One region of the Fructobacillus evanidus genome, then DNA from elsewhere that is predicted to be linked to it. Evidence: predicted binding sites of a transcription regulator. Region 1 holds the regulator's gene; each other region holds the start of a gene.

Evidence for each region. Region 1 encodes LexA, which represses DNA repair genes until DNA is damaged. Its sites were predicted from a motif close to CNAACANNTGTTNG; they were not measured.
Region 2: uvrB (excinuclease ABC subunit UvrB) is a predicted target of LexA. The motif match lies at 1,273-1,286, and genes of this name have one in related genera.
Region 3: AABI08_RS07010 (Y-family DNA polymerase) is a predicted target of LexA. The motif match lies at 1,870-1,883, and genes of this name have one in related genera.

What each region holds. Positions count from the first base shown of each region.
Region 1 is NZ_CAUZLM010000008.1:4,579-7,863, reverse strand. Features, by position in the region: gene thrC (threonine synthase) at 1-363, shown strand, start outside; gene AABI08_RS06535 (aspartate-semialdehyde dehydrogenase) at 415-1,506, shown strand; gene lexA (transcriptional repressor LexA) at 1,621-2,256, opposite strand; gene AABI08_RS06525 (YneF family protein) at 2,512-2,733, shown strand; gene AABI08_RS06520 (lysophospholipid acyltransferase family protein) at 2,744-3,285, opposite strand, start outside.
Region 2 is NZ_CAUZLM010000002.1:166,175-169,459, reverse strand. Features, by position in the region: gene AABI08_RS02195 (LTA synthase family protein) at 1-1,237, shown strand, start outside; gene uvrB (excinuclease ABC subunit UvrB) at 1,349-3,285, shown strand, end outside.
Region 3 is NZ_CAUZLM010000009.1:4,550-7,834, forward strand. Features, by position in the region: gene AABI08_RS07000 (hypothetical protein) at 1-117, opposite strand, end outside; gene AABI08_RS07005 (hypothetical protein) at 104-502, opposite strand; gene AABI08_RS07010 (Y-family DNA polymerase) at 495-1,832, opposite strand; gene AABI08_RS07015 (5-formyltetrahydrofolate cyclo-ligase) at 1,970-2,515, opposite strand; gene glyA (serine hydroxymethyltransferase) at 2,591-3,285, opposite strand, start outside.

The sequences.
Region 1 (3,285 bases):
AAGTTTTCTGCTGGTTGGACTAATCAAGAACAGGTAGAAGAAACGATACGAAAGACGTTCCTATCTTCTGGTTATTTGATTGATCCGCACACGGCCGTGGCGGTTCATCAATACCATGACGATGGTCACCAGACCCTTTTGGCCGCAACTGCTAGCCCCTATAAGTTCCCACAAACGGTTCTTGAGGCACTTGGCGAAGAAGTTGTTGGTGGTGAAGGTGGCTTGACTGCTTTGGCAGCAGCAACCAAAACACAAATTCCTGACCAATTGAAGGATTTGTTCCAGCGACCTGTTCGTCATCGGACGTTTATCCAGGCAGCTGATATTCAAAAGCAGATTGAAAGCGCCTTGAAGACAGACTAATTTTCTTCTGTTGTTTATTATGTCATTTAAAAAGAAAGAGAGAATTTTTTTATGGTAGCAAAGACAGCCTATAATGTAGCAGTGCTCGGTGCAACGGGTGCTGTTGGACGTCGAATTTTGGACCAGTTGGCCCAGTCAACAATTCCGGTTGGTGAAGTCAAGGCCTTAGCTTCTGCTCGTTCAGCCGGTCAAAAAATTAGCTTTAAGGACCAAGAATTAACGGTCGAAGAAGCAACTGAAGATTCCTTTGCAGGTGTTGATATTGTTTTGGCCTCAGCCGGTGGATCTACCTCAAAGGCTTTGGCTCCGGCTGCTGTTAAGGCTGGTGCTGTTGTGGTCGATAACTCTTCATACTGGCGAATGAACGATCAGGTGCCACTAGTTGTACCTGAAGTCAACGCCACTGCTCTCAAGGAACATCAAGGAATCATTGCCAATCCTAATTGCTCAACGACGCAATTGGTGATGGCGCTTGACCCAGTTTACCGAGAATTTGGTTTGAACCAGGTGATTATTTCGACTTACCAGGCGGCTTCAGGTGCTGGAAAGGCAGCAATGGATGAGGTTTTGGCTGAAGCTCAGGCTCGTTTGTTGGGTGACGACATGGCAGAATTGGCCCATGTCCTACCGGTGAAGGGTGATAAAAAGCATTTCCCATTAGCCTTTAACTTGTTGCCACAGATTGATGTCTTCGAAGAAGAAGGCTACACACACGAAGAATACAAGATGATCCACGAAACGAAGAAGATTATCTTGGGTGACAAGAATGCTAAGGCCATCAAAGTGACTGGTACGGCTGTTCGTGTGCCAGTTATGATTGGTCACGGTGAAAGTGTTTATATCGATACTGGCGATGAGAAGGTCACAACTGATCAGATTCGTCAGGCAATCGGTGCCGTTGATAATGTGATTATTGAGGATGACCCAGCTACACAAACTTACCCACAACCTCTTTTGGCTGAAGGTAAGCGTGAAACATTTGTGGGCCGCATTCGTCCTGATTTGGAAAATCCGGGTGCCTTCCACTTGTGGGTTGTTTCAGACAACTTGTTGAAGGGTGCTGCCTGGAATACAGTTGAAATTGCCCAAACATTGGTTGAAATGGACTTGGTCCGTGTACCAGCTGACTCAACTTTTGCATAAATAATTTTGAAAAGCCACCAATTTATTCATTGGTGGCTTTTTAGTGCCCTTATTTTGCTATTAAAAAAAGCCCGACTACAAAAATGTAGTCGGGGGCTTTAGGCAAGTTTGTTTTTAGTAAATCGCGTCGCGGTAAAGGGAAACAACTTTTCCCAAAATGGAAACAGATTCCAAGATGATAGGGGCCATTGTATCGTTTTCCGGTTGAAGGCGGTAGTGACCACCTTCTTGGAAGAAGCGCTTAACAGTGGCTTCGTTGTCCTCGTTCATGGCAACGACGATATCGCCATTATCGGCATTTTGTTGGCGACGGACGATTACTTTGTCGCCATCCAAAATACCGATGTTAATCATGGATTCACCACGAACATTCAGCATAAAGAGGTCACCATCATAGGGAATCAGATTTTCTGGAATGGGGAAGAACTCGGTTGCTTCTTGTTCGACGGCTAAAATCGGTTGGCCAGCTGTGACCAATCCTAGGACTGGAATTTTACCGGAAGTGGCCGAAATTCCGAGGATTTCAAAACCGGCTGGTGTCACTTCAATAGCGCGTGCCTTAGTTCCTTCTCCCTTCTTCTCAAGGTAGCCGTTTTTAATCAAACGGGCAATGTGGCCGTGGATGGTTGAAGAGGAAGATAGGCCGACTGCTTCACCAATTTCACGAATGGTGGGTGGGAAACCATTTTTACTTTGATAGTCGTGAATAAATCTCAAGACTTGAATTTGTTTTGAATCAGAACTTGCCATATGTACTTTCCTACCTGTATTTGCTACGTTTATCTTAGCGAATTTTAACCTGAAAAGCAAACAAATGTTCGCGAAAAAACCTTAAGAAATATTAAATTTTATTACAAAATGGGGATTAAATTTAAAATAGTGGATAAAGAAATTTTTTTATTCGAGTTATCGACCTGTTTTCCACTGTTTTTGTAAAAAAATACTGTCTTGCTTGCCTTTATGCTATAATATCTTATAGATTTTCGTAGTTAAAGGAGACCAATAATGGTTGTATTAGTTGGAATTTTGGCTTTGGTCGTTGGTTTGGTTGGGGGATTCTTCTTGGCCCGCTTTACGATGAAGTCGTACTTGGCAAAGAACCCACCCATTTCAGAAGAAATGATGAAGTCAATGATGATGTCAATGGGCCAGAAGCCATCACAAAAGAAGTTGAATCAGATGATGGCTCAAATGAAGGCACAAAATGCCAAAGCACAAAAAAAATAAGCCAAACGGCTTATTTTTTTTGTGCTTTTGGATCGATGTATACCCAGTTGGGATCGATTTCTTTGTCCAAGGCATCAAAAGATTCTTGAATCTTTTGATTGTATTCGGCAATTTTTTCGTCCGTCAAGCGGGCCTTAGGATCAATCACAATTGGTTCACCAAAATTAATTGTGGTATTATTGCGTTTAAATAGATGTGAAAACTTCACGGGACCTTGATAAACTGCTGGAACAATCGGCTTCTTTGAAAGCTTGGCAATCAGGATTGATCCTGATTTTAACTTTTGAGAATGCCGTGATCCGGTTGGAAACATAATAAGTGAGCGATTGCCATTCTTTAACTCGTTGATGGGATATTTGATGGTATCGGTACCGACATTGCGCCGATCAACTGGAAAGGCCCCCAAAGTGGTAATCAAGGCGCGCAAAGCAGGATTTTTGAAAAGCTCCTTCTTGGCCATAAAAATGAAGCGCTTTGGATAGGCCGCCATGGCATACCAAACGGGATCCCACCAAGAACGGTGTGGTCCGACCAAAACGTAGTTTTCGTTTT
Region 2 (3,285 bases), on a different contig from region 1:
CTTAAACGCCTTCTATCACGATCAAAATACGCTTTCGTTTGATAACTTCTACAACCAGGTTGGTCAAGGAAAGACATCTGATGCTGAAATGATGCAGGAAAATTCCTTGTATGGACTTTCAACCGGATCTGCCATGACCAAGTACGGATCAAGCAATACCTTTGAAGCAATTCCGGCTATCCTGGGTCAACAAGGTTATACTTCAGCTGCCTTCCACGGTGATGTGCCAACCTTCTGGAACCGAAACAATACTTATAAGTCCTTTGGTTATAACTACTTCTTCTCAAAGAACTTCTATAAGGATAGCGATAATCCAAGTTATAACGTCGGTTACGGCATGAAGGATAAGATTTTCTTGAAGGATACTGCTCAGTACATCGAGCAGTTACCTCAGCCATTTTATGCCAAGTTAATTACGGTGACGAACCACTATCCATACGAAATGGATAAGGAAGATACTGATTTTCCAGCCACGAAGACTGGTGACAATACAGTTGATGGTTATGTCCAGACTGCCCACTACCTTGATGAAGCCTTCGGTGAACTGATGGCTTACCTTAAGCAAGCAGGGTTGTATGATAATTCAGTCTTTGTCTTGTACGGTGACCACTATGGTATTTCTGAAAACCATAAGCCTGCCATTGCGAAGCTGCTTGGTAAGAGTTCTGTTAGTGACTATGATTTGGCCCAGTTCCAAAAGGTGCCATTCATGATTCACGCAACGGGCTTGCAAGGTGGTATCAACGATACCTATGGTGGTGAAATCGATATGATGCCAACCTTGATGAACCTTCTTGGGGTCTCAACGGACGGTATGACGATGTTCGGCCATGACCTGTTGTCGACTCAGAATCCACAAATTGTGGCTTTCCGTGATGGTGATTGGACGACGCCAACCTATACGAAGTATAAGAATCAGTACTTCGATAGTAAGACTGGTCAAAAACTGTCCATTGATAGTAATCCAGCGTTAAAGGCAACGGCCCAGCGGGTTCAATCTTACGTTGACGAGTCGCTGTCAAATTCTGATAAAGTGATTACCGGTGATTTGCTACGTTTTGATAAGAACCGTTGGAACTTCCATAAGATTGATAAAAAATCGTATGATTACACGAAAGCCAATACGCTAAAAGCGTTGAAGGCGAGTCAGTCGTCGAGTCCAACTTCAATTTTGGCCTTGCGTAATGGTCAATCGACTGTATCGGATTACAAAACGGATGCACCGGAGTTAAAATAAAAAACAAAACAGGAAAACGAACACGTTCAAGTAATAGAACATGTGTTCGTTTTTTGTTATATTTGTTATAATATCCCTGAGTGATTTTTTACCAGGCGAGGAGGAGTTATCTTGATTACACCGCAAAAGGATCAAAGCTTTGAAGTTGTTTCAAAGTACCAACCGACTGGTGATCAGCCAAAAGCCATTGATAAGCTTGTTAAGGGTTTAAAAAATGGCGTCAAAGAGCAAATATTGCTCGGGGCAACTGGAACCGGAAAAACATTTACGATTTCCAATGTGATTGCCCAAAATAATAAGCCAACCTTGGTCTTGTCACATAATAAGACCTTGGCTGGTCAGCTTTATTCAGAATTAAAGGAATTCTTTCCACACAACGCGGTTGAATACTTCGTTTCCTACTATGATTACTACCAGCCAGAAGCTTATGTGCCTTCTTCGGACACCTTTATTGAAAAGGATTCCGCGATTAATGATGAAATTGACCAGTTGCGTAACTCGGCAACGGCTTCATTGTTTGAACGCAATGACACGATTGTTGTCGCCTCAGTATCATCAATCTTTGGTTTGGGTGACCCTCACCAATATCAGAACCACGTGATTTCTCTGCGAGTCGGTAACGAATATGGGCGCAACCAATTGATGCGCGACCTGATTGACATTCAATTTACCCGTAACGATATTGACTTCCAGCGTGGAACCTTCCGAGTGCGAGGCGATGTGATTGAAATCTTCCCGGCTTCCCAGGATGAATTGGCCATGCGAGTCGAATTTTTCGGTGACGAAATTGACCGTATTCGACAAATTTCAGCCTTGACCGGGCAGGTGGTCTCGGAACGTGACCATGTCGCCATTTTCCCAGCTAAACACTTCATGACCGATGATGAACGGATGAAGGAAGCATTGGTTGGTATTCGCCAAGAAATGGAAGACCAGGTCAAGGAGTTTGAAAAAGAGGGAAAGCTCCTGGAAGCCCAGCGAATCAAGCAGCGAACTGAATATGATTTAGCAATGTTGAATGAAATGGGCTTTACATCTGGTATTGAAAACTATTCACGCTGGATGGACGGTCGCAAAGAGGGGGAACCACCATTTACCCTTCTTGATTTCTTCCCCGATGATTTTTTGATTGTTGTCGATGAAAGTCACGTGACGATGCCACAAGTTCGTGGGATGTACAATGGTGACCGCGCCCGGAAGAAGACTTTAGTTGATTACGGTTTTCGTTTGCCTTCAGCACTGGATAACCGTCCTCTGCAGCTTCCAGAGTTTGAAAAGCACGTTAATCAAATTATTTATATGTCCGCTACACCGGGTGATTACGAACTTTCTCGGGTGCCAAAGCGTGATATTGTCGAGCAGATTATTCGACCAACCGGTTTGCTTGATCCAGAAGTTGAAGTTCGCCCAGTGATGGGCCAAATCGATGATTTAGTGGGTGAAATTAACCTACGAGTTGAACGAAATGAGCGTGTCTTTATTACCACGTTGACGAAGCGGATGTCAGAAGATTTGACGGACTATTTGAAGGACGTTGGTATCAAAGTAGCTTACCTTCATTCCGATGTTAAGACGCTTGAGCGAACGGCGATTATCCGTGATTTACGTTTGGGCAAGTACGATGTGCTAGTCGGCATTAACTTGTTGCGTGAAGGAATTGATGTCCCTGAAACTTCTCTGGTAGCCATTTTGGACGCTGATAAGGAAGGCTTCTTGCGTAATCCACGCTCGCTGATCCAAACGATTGGCCGAGCTGCCCGGAATGCAAATGGCCACGTGATTATGTATGCCGATAAGGTGACACGCTCCATGCAGGAAGCCATGGATGAAACGGCTCGCCGCCGTGATATTCAGATGGCTTATAACAAGGAGCATGGCATTACGCCACAGACAATTAAAAAGGAAATTCGCGACTTAATTAGTGCAAGTAAGGCGGCTGAAGAGGTTGAAGATGTTGACTTGACGCAAGTCGACTTTGCTGATTTGCCAAAATCAGATCAGACCGAAATTTTGGAAAACCTCACTAGCCAAATGAAGGCTGCGGCGAA
Region 3 (3,285 bases), on a different contig from region 1:
AACTTGTCCAGCATACCGTTGATCCACCACTCTTAACTCGTAAACGGTATTTTTTGCCCGTTTAAATAAGGGTGTCATTTCCTTTAATATTTCAGTTATTAATTCATTTTCGACCATGATCAACCTCCACAAACTGCAAGTCTTCCCAATTTTTTGGTTCTTTATCTAAGTAAAAACCATCCATAAAAAAGCCCGTTACGCGACCAATTTCCAGGGGACTAGCCCGCCCCTCGATATCAAAGCTATTCGCTTGGACAACAACCCGCTGTGAATTCCGATAAGCCAAAGAAACCACCTGCTGCATTTGCTCATACGACATGGCCTCATGCAACTCCGTCTTATCTGCCTGGCCTTGATCCGTCTTCTGATTTTTTAATCCGGCAGTGTGATCCGAAAGAAAAAAGCCATTCCACTTGACCTTCCCTCGCTCGCGATAATCATGGTCAAAGTAACCCGCAACAATTGCTAACCAGTCTGGATCAGCGGAAAAATCCTTACTCATAAGCATTTCCTCCATTATGACCCCCAACCAAATTAGCTCGGCTAATCGCCGTGGCCCCCTTTTCCAACGAAATTGAACGAACCAGGCTCGCCGCGCCAAAGCGCCGACGAATTTGGTCAACGACCGTATCAACCGGATCTTCTTCCTGGTCAGTTGGACTAGGAGCCTTGTCAAAGAGTGAAATTTCTTGCACGCTTTCACTCGATAAGCCAGAAAAGGAAACTCCAATATAGCGAACTGGGTCACCCGACCAATGCTCTTGAAAAATACGTTTCAAAACGGCCATCAAGGTTTGACTACGGTTGGTTGGCTCGATGCGAACGGTCTGGTGCAGGCCCGTTTTGGGATTGTGGCGCGTGTTAAAAGCGATTCCTTGGTCCGCATAACCCAAATATAGTGACGCCAGGGTTGCTTGTTGTTGGTGCGCCCGGAGGCGACTTGCCACCTGGTCTGCCATTTCTTGCACCACCACTTGGATGGCCGCTCCATCATGGTAATTTTCTGGTAAGACTTGTGAGTTCCCGTAAGACTTATCTTTTGGCGTAATCTTTTCCGTTAAATCAGACCGGTCAATGCCCCAGGCCAAGGCATAAAGTTGCTCCCCCATTAAGCCCAGCCGTTCTTTGAGGGCATATGGGTTTTGTTTGGCTAAATCGCCTATGCTTGCAATGCCCCACCGCTTCAGCTTTTGTGCCGTTTTTGACCCAATACTCCAAACATGACCAAAGTTTGTCACGGGCCACAACTTTTTCGGTACGTCCTCATAGTGCCACTCGGCCAGTAGGTGTGGGGCCTTTTTCGCTTCTAAATCCAAGGCTAATTTGGCTAAAACCGGACTATCCCCGATGCCAACTGAAAGGTAAATTCCCATTTCAGCCAGGACTTGCCGTTGAATTTTTTGTGCAACTTCTCTTGGGCTTTTACCAAAGAGGTGCCAAAAATCAGTGATATCCAAAATTGATTCATCAATGGAATATGGTAGCAAGTGGTCATCGTCAACGTATTGTTGGTAGATGGCATTAATGGCTAAGTTTTTTTTGATATAAAGGTTCATCCGCGGCTCCGCCTTGATTAGGCCAGGAACATCAGGGACATCCTTTTGTCTGGTAACGTTGGAAATCCCCAGCCGCTTCTTAGCCATTGGCGACGAGGCCAAGACCAGACCCCCAGTATCGTTTTCCTGATGTGACATCACCACCAGCATGGCCTTCAGCGGATTTAAACCTCGTTCAACCGCTTCACAACTGGCATAAAAGCTTTTTGAATCGATTAGAAAGACAACCCGCCGGTCTTCATTTTGATAAATTTGTGAAAAATCATTAGTCGTCATCCGACGGATTCCTCCTGTTAAGTCTGTTTTTATTATACGAACAGATGTTCGCTTTCGCAAGAAAAAATCAATAAAAATTTGCTAAGAAAAAGACCCAACGTCACCGTTAGGTCTCTCATCAAAATTTTATATCATCATTACTCATCTGCTAAGGTCAAAACCTGGCCGACAACTTCATCAAAGTTGTCAGGTACCCAATCAGCCCGCCTTTGTTCTGCTAGAGCGAGACTGATACTTTCCCCCTCGTAATCGGCAAGAAAACGGTCATAATAACCGCCACCGAAACCGACTCGAAGGCCGGCATCGCTAAAGGCAAGCCCCGGTACCCAGACCAAATCGATTGCTGATTTCTTCAGTTCCTGGCCATTTTCGGGCTCTAAAATACCAAAGCTTTCACCAGCTGTCAGGGCACTATCGGCACTGATTTTAACAAAGGTTAATTCTCGATCAACCACCTTCGCCAAACCAACCGTCTTCCCAGCCTGCCAGGCGGCCTCCATAATCGGTGTTGTCTCCACTTCAAAAGGAAGCGATGCCGTCACCGCGATAGTTTGCGCCTGAAGCCAGGCTGGTTGTTGAAACAGTTTTTGATATAACTGTTCTTCTTGTTCAGCCTTTGCTAGCGGGCTCAAGGCCTTCAACTTGGCTTTTTGTTCCTGGCGAATCGTCTTTTTGTCAGGCATTTGTTCACCTCCAGCGGATTCAAAGAAAAAAAGCTGCATTAACAGCTTTTCATCATTCTATACCATTATTGGTCATTAAGGCAACTTGTGTGCCATTGCCAAGCGTTCTGCTTGCTTCTTAATGTCCTTTAATGCCTTTTCATCGTCATGGTTGTGAATTGCTTCCACAATCAAACGGGCAACTTCAGCACTGTCGTTTTCATCGAAACCCCGAGTCGTGATGGCTGGTGTTCCGATACGAATTCCAGAAGTAACAAATGGACTGAGTTGTTCGTTTGGCAAGGCCTCCTTGTTCGTCGTGATTGAGACACGGTCCAACAATTCTTGTGTTTCCTTACCAGTCAAATCAGTCTTCGTCAAGTCCAAGTTGAAGAGGTGGTTATCAGTACCACCAGCAACAACACGGATGTCATCAGTCTTTCCAAAGACTGCTACCATTGCTTGTGCGTTCTTGATGATTTGCTTTGCATAGTCCTTGAATTCTGGACGCAATGCTTCACCGAAGGCAACTGCCTTAGCAGCAATCACATGTTCCAAAGGTCCACCCTGTGAACCAGGGAAGATAGCTGAATTAATTTGCTTAGCGTACTTTTCTTGTGACAAGATAACCCCACCACGTGGGCCACGCAAAGTCTTGTGGGTTGTTGATGTTACAACATCAGCAATGCCAACTGGATTTTGGTGCAAACCAGCTGCAACCAAACCAGCAATGTGGGCCATATCAACCATCAAGTAAGCCCCAACTTCATCAGCGATTTCACGGAACTTCT